Regions from separate parts of the Staphylococcus sp. FSL K6-0223 genome, predicted to be linked through region 1. Evidence: riboswitches for the same ligand, from Rfam matches in the RefSeq annotation. Region 1 holds a riboswitch; the other holds the start of a gene.

Region 1 (5,733 bases):
GTCATATGGGATTTCAAAATGATCTTTTAGACGTGCTTTAATATAATTAGCATTCAGCACAGCAGCCTCTGAAACTTCTTTAAGTCCTTCAGCACCCATAGTTCTAATATACGTATAGGCTCTTAAATAAATACCAAAGTTACCATAGAATGGTTTAACTCTTCCAATTGAGTTTTCAATGTTATTATCATACTTATAGAACTCGCCATCTTTAATGACCATCGGCTTAGGTAAGTAGCTAGATAACTCTTTTACCACACCTACTGGTCCTGAACCAGGGCCACCGCCACCATGAGGTCCAGTAAACGTTTTGTGTAAGTTCAGATGAACTGCATCAAAGCCCATATCTCCAGGTCTAACTTTATCCATTATTGCGTTTAAATTTGCGCCATCGTAATAAAGTAGACCACCAGCTTCATGAACGATTTCTCTAATTTCCATAATATTCTTCTCAAATATACCTAATGTATTTGGATTAGTTAGCATGATAGCAGCTGTATTCTCATTTACAACTCTTCTTAAATCATCAATATCTACTTCTCCGCGCTCATTAGATTTAACAGTGACTGATTTAAATCCGGCAAATGAGGCTGAAGCAGGGTTTGTACCGTGAGCAGAATCAGGTACAATAACCTCATCTCTATGTCCTTGTCCATTATTCTCATGATAAGCTTTGAAAATCATGAGAGCTGTCCATTCACCGTGCGCGCCTGCTGCTGGTTGAAGTGTTACTTCATCCATACCTGTAATTTCTTTTAGCTCTTCTTGCAAACTATAAATAATTTCAAGTGAACCTTGAATGTGTTCTTCCTCTTGCAATGGATGAGATTCACTAAATCCAGGTATTCTAGCAACTTTTTCATTAACTTTAGGATTATATTTCATCGTGCATGATCCCAATGGATAAAAACCAGTGTCTACACCAAAATTTTTATTGGAGAGTTCTGTGTAATGTCGAACTAAATCTAGTTCAGCTACCTCAGGAAACTCGGCTTTATCTTTACGAATATATTTGTCATCTAATACAGAGGAAATTGTAATGTCCTCAATATCACTTTGAGGTAAAGAATACGCATATCTACCTTTTTTGGATCTTTCAAAGATTAATGGACTTGATTTACTAACCATTTAATTCACCAGCTTTCTGAACAAAATTATCAATTTCTTCTTTAGTTCTTAATTCAGTTACGGCAACTAGCATATGATTGTTGAAGTCATCAGAAACTTCACTTAAATCAAAACCACCAATAATACCTTGGTCAGCTAATTTTAAATTTACTTCTTTAATAGGTTCATCAAATTTAACTACAAATTCATTAAATGAATTACCATCTAATACCTCAAAGCCTTTATGTTTAAATAGTTGTTTAGCATAATTAGCATGTTTTAAATTTTGAACAGCAATATCATATATACCTTGTTTACCAAGAGCTGACATAGCAATTGAAGATGCAAGTGCATTAAGTGCTTGGTTAGAACATATATTTGAAGTCGCTTTATCTCTTCTAATATGCTGCTCTCTAGCTTGTAAAGTTAGTACAAATCCACGATTGCCTTCATCATCCTGAGTTTGACCTACTAAACGGCCAGGTACTTTACGCATTAACTTTTTAGTTGTAGCAAAATAGCCGCAATGAGGTCCACCAAATTGTGTAGGTATACCGAACGGTTGAGTATCTCCAACAACTATATCCGCTCCAAAAGTACCTGGTGGTGTTAAAAGACCTAAAGCTAGAGGGTTAGCATATACTATAAATAATGCTTTTTTATCTGCAATAAAACTATTTATTTTTTCAAGATCTTCAATTGAACCATAAAAATTTGGATATTGTACTGCAACTGCGGCAGTATCATCATCAATTGCTTGTTCTAATTTTTGTAAATCAGTTATTGTTCCATTTAAATCGATTTCAACTACTTCAAACTCTTTACGTGTTTTAGCGTAAGTATGTAAAACTTGTAAAGCTTGATAGTGTAAACCTTTTGAAACAACAACTTTTTTCTTTTTAGTCTGACTGAAAGCTAAAATACAAGCCTCAGCAAAACTAGTCATACCATCATACATAGATGAATTTGCAACATCCATATCTGTTAGTTCACAGATTAAAGTTTGAAATTCAAAAATTGCTTGTAACTCACCTTGAGAAATCTCAGGTTGATAAGGTGTGTACGCAGTATAAAATTCTGATCTAGAAATCATGGCATCTACAACTGCAGGAGCATAATGATCATATACACCAGCACCTAAAAATGAAGCGTGAGTTTCTTTTGTGATATTTCTATTGGCAAGAAGATTAAGTCTTCTTACTAAACTAGTTTCTGCCTCTCCCTTAGCAATATTTAAATTTCGATTTAATAAAATATCGGCTGGGACATCACCAAATAATTCTGAAATTGATTTTGCTCCAATAGTATCTAGCATTTCTTGTTTATCTTGATCTGTTAAAGGTATATAACGATGACTCACTATTTACACCCCTCCGTATTATTTAGTAATTTGATTTTTCTTAACAATTTTTGCTTTAACTTGGCGCTTACGAACTTGTATAAGCACTTCTTTACCCATTTCGAATGCATCTCTATTTATAATAGCTAGTGCGATAGATTTACCTGAAGAGGGAGATTGAGTTCCGGATGTTACCTCTCCAATGTGGTTACCTTCTAAATCAAATACTTCGTAACCTGTTCTAGCAATACCTTTACCTATTATCTCTAATCCAACAGTTCTTTTAGTGGAACCATTTTCTTTTTGATCTTTAAGAACAGATTTGCCAATAAATTCTTCTTCAATAAGAGGTTTAGCAGCAAAAGCAATACCTCCTTCATAAGGAGTAATAGATTCTGTTAAATCTTGACCATGTAGAGGTAAACCTGCCTCAAGGCGTAAAGTATCACGAGCACCTAAACCACAAGGAACAACGTCATATTCTAATAATTGATTCCAAATGTCTACTGTGTCTTCAGATTTACAATAGATTTCGAAACCATCTTCCCCTGTATAGCCTGATTGTGAAAGAATGATATTTTTATCAAAAAACTTCACATCTTGTTTAAATTCAAACATACTCATGTCACTAACATCCACATCAGTATGTTCATTCACAAGATGTCTAGCTTTTGGGCCTTGAATAGCAAGTTGACCATATATATTTGAAGAATTATTCACATTAACATCAAAATTACTACTTTGCTTAGAAATCCAATTAAAATCTTTATCAGTATTTGCCGCATTTACTATTAATAAAAAGTGGTTTTCTGCTAACTTGTATGTAACTAAGTCATCTATAATACCACCTTCTTCATTACATAAAGCTGTATACATTGCTTTAGTATCTGTAAGATTGTTAGCATCATTTGATAAAATATACTGAACAAAGTTAAATGCTTCATTACCAGTAATTTCTATCTCTCCCATGTGGCTTACATCAAAAAGACCAATTTCATATCTCACAGCGTTATGTTCTTTTTTAATACTAGTGAATTGAACAGGCATAGCCCATCCACCGAATTCAACTATTTTCGCACCATTATCAACGTAGTTTTGATATAAAGGTGTCTTTTTAAGTTCAGTTGTCATTAGAAAACCCCCTATTTTTAATAAAAAACAGGATAGCATAGAGCTACCCTGTTAAAATAATTCATCCAGGAACGCGTTACAGTATTATCCTTTTGCCTGAGAGTTTCGTTAAATAACTTGCACCTTCGGCGATAAAGCTAAATATTTACAATATTCTTAAATTAATTATTATGTAGATATGTTTTAGCTTTATTCTCTCTAATACTGATCAATCGCAAAATAATTTTTGTAAAATCTTTTCATATATTTCAGAAACAGTGAGTGCGCTATCCACCTTCATGAATGCGGTTTCATTATATCTTGAAACCCTTGAACAATACAAGGTATTTAATTGTTCTAGAGATTTATCTTTAGCATTGGGTCTATGAGGATCACTAACTATACGTCGATAAATAACATTGATATCACAATCAAGCCATATAACATTCTTTTCATTTTTAAGTAGTTTCAAAGAATCTTTATTTTCGATTATTCCTCCACCAGTAGATATAATTTCGAATGTATTCAAACACTTTTTTAAATACTTAAATTCTAAATCACGGAATTTTTGTTCTCCATGTTCCTGAAATATATCGGGAATTGATTTGTTTTCATTTCTCTCGATATATTCATCTAAGTCTACATAACTTAAATTTTGTAAATCAGAAAGATATCGTCCAATCGTCGTTTTACCAGTACCCATGAAGCCAACAAATATAATAGGTGCTTTACTTTTAATCAATCTAATCTACCTCTTTTTTAATGTTTTAACAATAACATCATCATAGTAAATATCTAAGTTATGTAATGTCTTTAATTTTAAACCATATTGAGTAATATAAAAAGATATAATTGATAAATAAAATGAAAAAATTACTACTAAATATAAACTAATGAACGCTTTTTGGCTATAAATGGAGGTTTTTCTTTTTATAATAGTTCGTATCTCCTTGCTTTATTTTTATTTTTAAAATATTATTGTTCGTCTTTATTATTTTGAAAGAAACTACATTGTTTAATAGAGTGATGTTACCTCTCTGATTGATATTTTTATATATTTTTTTATTATTATAGATATATCTAATTTCCTCATCCTTTTTTCTAATTTTGATTGTTGAATCATTATCTTTACTTGGCGAATACTTGGAAGTTTGTACATCTTTAAGAATATCTCTACAAAAAAATTCAAAGTCTAAATCATCATTATTTTTAGCTAAATGTAGGTAGTAAGAAGTGAGATTAATAATATTAGGTGTTAAAGAAAGACATAATAAGGTTACTGATAATGCGAAGAGTATTTCAACGAAAGTAAAGGCTTTAATTTTCAAATGAAACACATGTTTTAATGTTAAAGTCTCTATCTTTTCCACATATTTTCTTTTGATATAGTTGTATTTCATATTGATCCATTACAACTCCTTGTTTAAGTTGTTCCTTACTATATTTATTCAAGCTGGTAATAATAGACTTTTTAATTTCTATGGTTTTTAAATTATTATTATAGTTATTATTCATTGTGGAGAGTGTTGGTATCAAAATAAGTGTGATTAATCCGATGATTAGTAAACCTAATAAACTATCGAGTAATAATGAAGCTCTTAGTTTAAATTTTGACATATCTAATACGTCCTTTTTCAATATGTAAAATAATTTTATAGGTAGCTTTATTCATTGCAATTGTTAGAGAACCAAAACGGTTAATATTTCCTTCTCTATTGAAATTCAACGTATTAATTCTAGCAATATTAGTGATTTTACCGTGAGGGACTTTAAATTTATATTTGCTCCCTTTTTCTTCTACAACTTGGATAACATTTGAATTATTTGTAAAAACTAAGGCTATCGATCTTTGAGATGCAATTGCTTTAGATTTAAAGTAATTAAGTCTAGTAATGAATTGTTTAATTTCATGTTCTTCATTAATCATTTGTACGTTCATAAAACTTCTTGACCATAAAGTTGTCATTAATAAAACGCTAATGGTAAATAAGACCAACATCATTTCAATTAGAGTGAATGCACTATATTGTTTAGTTCGCAACAGCCTCACCATTTGAAATACTAATAGTTTGTCCGGATTTACAATTTTTCTGTCCTTCTTTTATAAAACCTTCAGCAATTAATTCTTCAATATTATTAGGGTTACGATTATGCTTTAATGTATATGCTTCAATTTG
Region 2 (5,733 bases), on a different contig from region 1:
TGTTGTTCACGAGCTTGTAAAGTAAGAACAAACCCTCTATTACCTTCATCATCTTGCGTTTGTCCTACTAATCTGCCAGGAACTTTACGCATTAACTTTTTAGTAGTAGCAAAGTAACCACAATGAGGACCGCCAAATTGAGTAGGAATACCAAATGGTTGTGTATCACCAACAACAATATCTGCTCCAAATTGGCCTGGAGGTGTTAAAACGCCTAATGCTAATGGGTTAGAATAAACAATGAATAACGCTTTTTTATTTTCAATATAAGAATGAATTTTTTCTAAATCTTCAATTGATCCATAGAAGTTAGGATATTGTACAGCAACTGCTGCAGTATCATCATCAATTGCTTGTTCTAATTTTTCTAGGTCAGTAATCGTTCCATTTAAATCAACTTCAACAATTTCAAATTCTTTTCTTACTTTAATATACGTTTTTAATACTTGTAGAGCCTGATAATGGAGACCTTTAGATACTACAATTTTGTTCTTTTTAGTATGATTAAAAGCTAATATACAAGCTTCGGCAAAGCTAGTTATGCCATCATACATAGACGAATTTGCGACATCCATTTGAGTAAGTTCACAAATTAATGTTTGGAATTCAAAAATTGCTTGTAGTTCACCTTGAGAAATTTCAGGTTGATAAGGTGTATAAGCAGTATAAAATTCAGAACGAGAAATCATAGCGTCTACTACTGCAGGTGTGTAATGATCATATACTCCTGCACCTAAAAAACTCACATGTGTTTCTTTAGTAATATTTTTATTTGCAATAGTATTCAATCTTCTTAAAAGTGAAGTTTCAGCTTCTGCACTATCTATATTCAAATCTCTATTAAGTAAAATATCTTTTGGAATATCTCCAAAGAGCTCGGTAATTGAATTTGCTCCAATTGTTTCTAACATTTCTTTTTTATCTTTATCAGTTAATGGTATATAACGATGACTCACATTGCACACCCCTTAGTTATTTTTCGATTTGATTTTTCTTAACAATTTTAGCTTTTAATTGTCTTTTACGAACTTGAACTAGTAATTCTTTACCTAACTCAAATTCATCACGATCAATAATAGCCATAGCAATTGATTTTCCTGAAGAAGGTGATTGAGTTCCTGAAGTAATTTCACCTATTTCTTTTCCGTCAAGATTCATTACTGTATAACCCGTTCTTGCAATGCCTTTATCTATAAGTTCTAAACCTACAGTACGTCGTTTTGACCCATTCTCTTTTTGATCTTTTAAAACAGATTTACCAATAAATTCATCTTCAATTAAAGGTTTAGCAGCAAAAGCAATTCCACCTTCATAAGGCGTAATTGATTCAGTGAGATCTTGTCCATGAAGAGGTAAACCAGCTTCTAATCTAAGTGTATCTCTTGCACCTAAACCACAAGGTACAACGCCTTTATCAATAAAACCATTCCAAATGTCAACTGTATCATTTGAATTACAATAAATTTCAAAACCATCTTCACCTGTATATCCAGATTGAGATAAGATAACATTTTTTCCAAAAATAGTTACATTTTGTTTGAATTCAAAAGGCTTCATTTCACTTACATCAATATCAACAAGTTCACTTACTAAAGTTCTTGCTTGAGGGCCTTGAACCGCTAATTGACCATACTGTTCAGACACATTTGTTACAGTAGCATTAAATTTAGATTGATGTTTTTGAATCCATTCGAAATCCTTATCAGTATTGGCTGCATTAACAATTAATAAGTATTTGTTATCAGCAATTTTATATGTTACTAAATCATCAATGATACCACCCTCATCATTACATAAAGCTGTATATTGAGCTTTAGTTTCAGATAATTTAGTAGTATCATTTGAAAGTAAATATTGAACAAATTTACTAGCATTTTCACCTTCTATTAAAATTTCTCCCATATGACTTACATCGAACATACCTACTTTGTATCTAACTGCGTTATGTTCTTCTTTAATACTAGTAAATTGAACAGGCATAGCCCACCCACCGAATTCAACTATTTTAGCACCACTATTTACATAAGTTTCATATAATGGTGTCTTTTTTAATTCGTTTGTCATTTAAAAACCCCCTATTTTTTTATAAAAAAAGCAGAGTAGCAGAAGCTACCCTGTCTAAATAACAAATCCAGGACTGCGTAACAGTATTATCCTTTTGCCTGAGAGTTTCGTAGTTTACTTGCACCTTCGGCGATAACATGACATAATTTCAAAACAACTATAGAATCAGTTCAAGTTATTCTCTCTAATACTGATCATTCGCATGGTATATGATTTAAAATTGTTTTATATACACATTCAATTGTTTTACTACTATCTACTTTTGTGGATGCGATTTCATTATATCTTGAAACTCTCGATAAATACAAGTCTTTTAATTGTTTTTCACTTTTGTTTTTCGCATTTGGTCTGTGTGGATCATTAGCAATTCTATTATAGATAATATCTATATCACAATCTAACCAAATAACTGTTTTATTTTTTAAAAGTGAGATAGAATTATCGTTTTCTATAATTCCTCCCCCGGTTGATATAATATCATATTTACCAATACAATCATTTAAATATTTATACTCTAACTTACGAAATCCTTTTTCACCAATTTCATTAAAAATATCTGGTATTGTTTTAAATTCTTTCATTTCTATATATGTATCTAAATCAATATATGAATAGTGTAATTTTGAAGCCAAATATTTGCCAATAGTACTTTTACCAGTACCCATAAAGCCTGTTAATATAAGTGGTAAATAAGAGTGAGTCATCCTAATCACCTCTCTTAAGTTTATCACTTATTATACTATCATAATATATTTGAATATTATGTATTGTTTTTAATTTTATACTATATTGAGCAGAATAAGTAGATATAATTATCAAATATATACTAAGAATAAATAATGTATAGCTACTTATATATCCTTTCATTTTATAAAAATAAGTTTTTTTCATAGTAGTCGTTTTTATCACCTATTTTTAGTTTTAATTTTATGATGTTAGAAGGTAAAATTTGAAATTCTGCATTGATGACGTTATTTAGTAAAACGATATTGCCATTCCCATTAATTTTGTAAAATAGTTTGTTGTTTTTAAATTCTATATAATCTTTAGACGATTCATTATCAATGATAATTGTATGTTTATCCTTAATTATAAGGGCATGATGCTTTTTCGAAATAATTTGAGTTATATTTGTCTGAAAAAAAGCATATTCTGTTTGATAACTATTATATGACTCGTATAAATAGGAATGAGTCAATTTAATTAATTGAGGAAAAAATGTTAACATCATTGTTGTTAAAAATAATGAAACTAACATTTCTATTAAAGTGAATGATTTTAATTTAATATTTAACGCATGATTCGATTTCAGTTTCTTTGTGAAGTCCACATATTTTGTTGGAATAAAGTTTAATATGATAATCACCTAAATTTATACCTTTTGAAAGGGTTTTTTTATCATAATGGTTGATACTACTCATTATGGTTTGCTTGATTTCAATAATTTGGTATTCTCTTTTTAATGTATGATTTAAACTGATTAGTAGTGGAATTAAAGTAAAAACTATAGTAGTGAATATATACAAGCTAAATAAACTATCGATGAGTAACACTGCTTTAAATTTTAAAATATCTAATTCTTCCTTTTTCAATATTAATAATCAACTTATATTGATGTTGATTGATTTTCAATATTAAAGAGCCAAACTGATTTATTCTTCCTTCTTTATTAAAAGTAATTTTCTCTAAATTTCTAACTTCAACTATTTTTCCATCTTCAATATTGTAGTTGTACCGCCCACCATGTGCTTCTATTACTTTTATAATTGAGGAATGTTTTGAAATTAACAATGTAATAGATTGATGATCACGCATCGCTTTAGATTTAAAATATTCTAATTGATTAACAAATTGTGTTGCTTTTAAATCGTCTGACAAAGAAATATTGTTAAATACATTTACCCTTAAAGTTGCATTAAGTAAGATTGTTAAAATCAAAATGATTAACAAGCTCTCTATAAAAGTGAATGCTTTAATATTCTTACTCTGCAACTGCTTCTCCATTTTTAATACTGATAGTTTCTCCAGACTTACAAGATGATTGCCCTTGTTTTATAAACCCTTCAGTTACTAAGTCCTCAATAGAATTAGGAACTCTATTATGTTTTAAAGTATAAGCTTCAATTTGACTATTGACCATTTTCACTTGTGCTTCACATCCTGTTGATTGAATATGTGACATTTGTTTAGCTATATTCGGAATAATAAGAATGAGTAAAACACTAATTATTAATAGTACAAGTAACATCTCAATTAAAGTAAAAGCTTTTAATTTATTTTTGAATTTTTTCATAAAAAACCTCCATTTTACTTTACTTAATATTTTGCATAAGTTGGAACATGGGTAACATAATCACTAGATACAAGCTGACTATAAAGGCTCCTAAGAATATAAATACGATAGGTTGGATAATTTTTGACTGTTTTAAAGCTGTTTGTTGGAGCCTTTGAATTAATATTTGACAATACATTTTCAACTCAATATCTAATTTATTATTTTTCTCACCTTGCTTAATAAACTGTATTAAATCATATTGATAACATGGTATTTTAATCAAAATATTGGGTAAATTAATGCCTCTATTTAGTTCATTTTGAATAACGATACCAATATAATTCAAAAATGAGTTGTTTTGTAGATGAATGTACATATCTACGACTTGTTGAATACTAATACCATTTTTATAAAATAAAGCTAAATCATTAGCAAGTTGATATGTTTTTATAGTCGAATAATAAAAACGTACAATTGGTATGTAAGAAATGAATGTAAGTTTTTTGGATATATCTAATTTATTAAGAAAGATAAATATAATGATGGATAAAGTTAGTAAAGTAAAAAAAACAAAAAGAAAAATTTGCGGTAAATGACTAATTAAATATGTAATAATAGTTTGTGATAAATTGAGTTTAACATCCATCATTGAATACAGATGTTCAAATTGAGGTAAAACTGTATAATTTAATATACTTAACATAGTTATAAATATTGCAATTAAAATGATGGGATATTGAATAGCTTTTAATATTCGTTGTTTAGCTTGAAGATTTGTTTTTAAATAATTCATTGCTTCCTCTAGTGCTTCATTTATATTCCCATATTTCTGCGCAAATTGAATTTGAGTGATAATAGATTTAGGATAGCCTATTAATTCTAATATTTGATCGCATTCTCCTCCTGTTTTTATTATTTTAACTATCTTATTTGCTATATCTTTATTTTTATAATTAAAATACAAATTTATAAAATTAAAACTTTCTAATAATGTAAATCCACTTTTAAGTAAGTTATTCAAATTATTTAGAAGTATAATTTGTTGGTTTTCATTAAGAACTTTAGAATGTTTGTTAAATATATTTTTCAACCACATCTTCACATATAAGACCTTCTTTCGATAGCGATAACAATTTTTCTTTTAAATTATTAAATGTCTTAGGAAGCGTATGGTTATGTTCAAAAAAATATTGAATTTGATTATTTGTAATAGACTCACAAACAAGCTTTCTTTGATTTGAAGTAGTTGTAACTAATCTTTGATTTGAAATAACATTTATTGCTTGTGAAATTTCTTGAACACTAATCCCCATCTCTAACAATCTGAGTATTGCGCCCTTACAATTGCTTGAATGCATAGTAGTTAACACTAAATGACCACTTAAACTTGCTTG

Evidence for each region. Region 1 has a riboswitch for glycine ahead of gcvT (glycine cleavage system aminomethyltransferase GcvT). Riboswitches for the same ligand answer to the same signal wherever they lie in the genome.
Region 2: it holds a riboswitch for glycine, as region 1 does, so the genes downstream of both, gcvT (glycine cleavage system aminomethyltransferase GcvT) here and gcvT (glycine cleavage system aminomethyltransferase GcvT) in region 1, are expected to answer to the same signal.

The regions. Positions count from the first base shown of each region.
Region 1 is NZ_JBBOYX010000002.1:251,800-257,532, reverse strand. Features, by position in the region: gene gcvPB (aminomethyl-transferring glycine dehydrogenase subunit GcvPB) at 1-1,128, opposite strand, end outside; gene gcvPA (aminomethyl-transferring glycine dehydrogenase subunit GcvPA) at 1,121-2,467, opposite strand; gene gcvT (glycine cleavage system aminomethyltransferase GcvT) at 2,486-3,577, opposite strand; glycine riboswitch at 3,652-3,789, opposite strand; gene MHI13_RS12280 (shikimate kinase) at 3,786-4,298, opposite strand; gene comGF (competence type IV pilus minor pilin ComGF) at 4,465-4,956, opposite strand; gene MHI13_RS12270 (hypothetical protein) at 4,874-5,173, opposite strand; gene comGD (competence type IV pilus minor pilin ComGD) at 5,160-5,609, opposite strand; gene comGC (competence type IV pilus major pilin ComGC) at 5,587-5,733, opposite strand, start outside.
Region 2 is NZ_JBBOYX010000001.1:1,204,772-1,210,504, reverse strand. Features, by position in the region: gene gcvPA (aminomethyl-transferring glycine dehydrogenase subunit GcvPA) at 1-956, opposite strand, end outside; gene gcvT (glycine cleavage system aminomethyltransferase GcvT) at 973-2,064, opposite strand; glycine riboswitch at 2,141-2,262, opposite strand; gene MHI13_RS06020 (shikimate kinase) at 2,259-2,768, opposite strand; gene MHI13_RS06015 (competence type IV pilus minor pilin ComGF) at 2,933-3,322, opposite strand; gene comGD (competence type IV pilus minor pilin ComGD) at 3,622-4,056, opposite strand; gene comGC (competence type IV pilus major pilin ComGC) at 4,046-4,357, opposite strand; gene comGB (competence type IV pilus assembly protein ComGB) at 4,377-5,435, opposite strand; gene comGA (competence type IV pilus ATPase ComGA) at 5,413-5,733, opposite strand, start outside.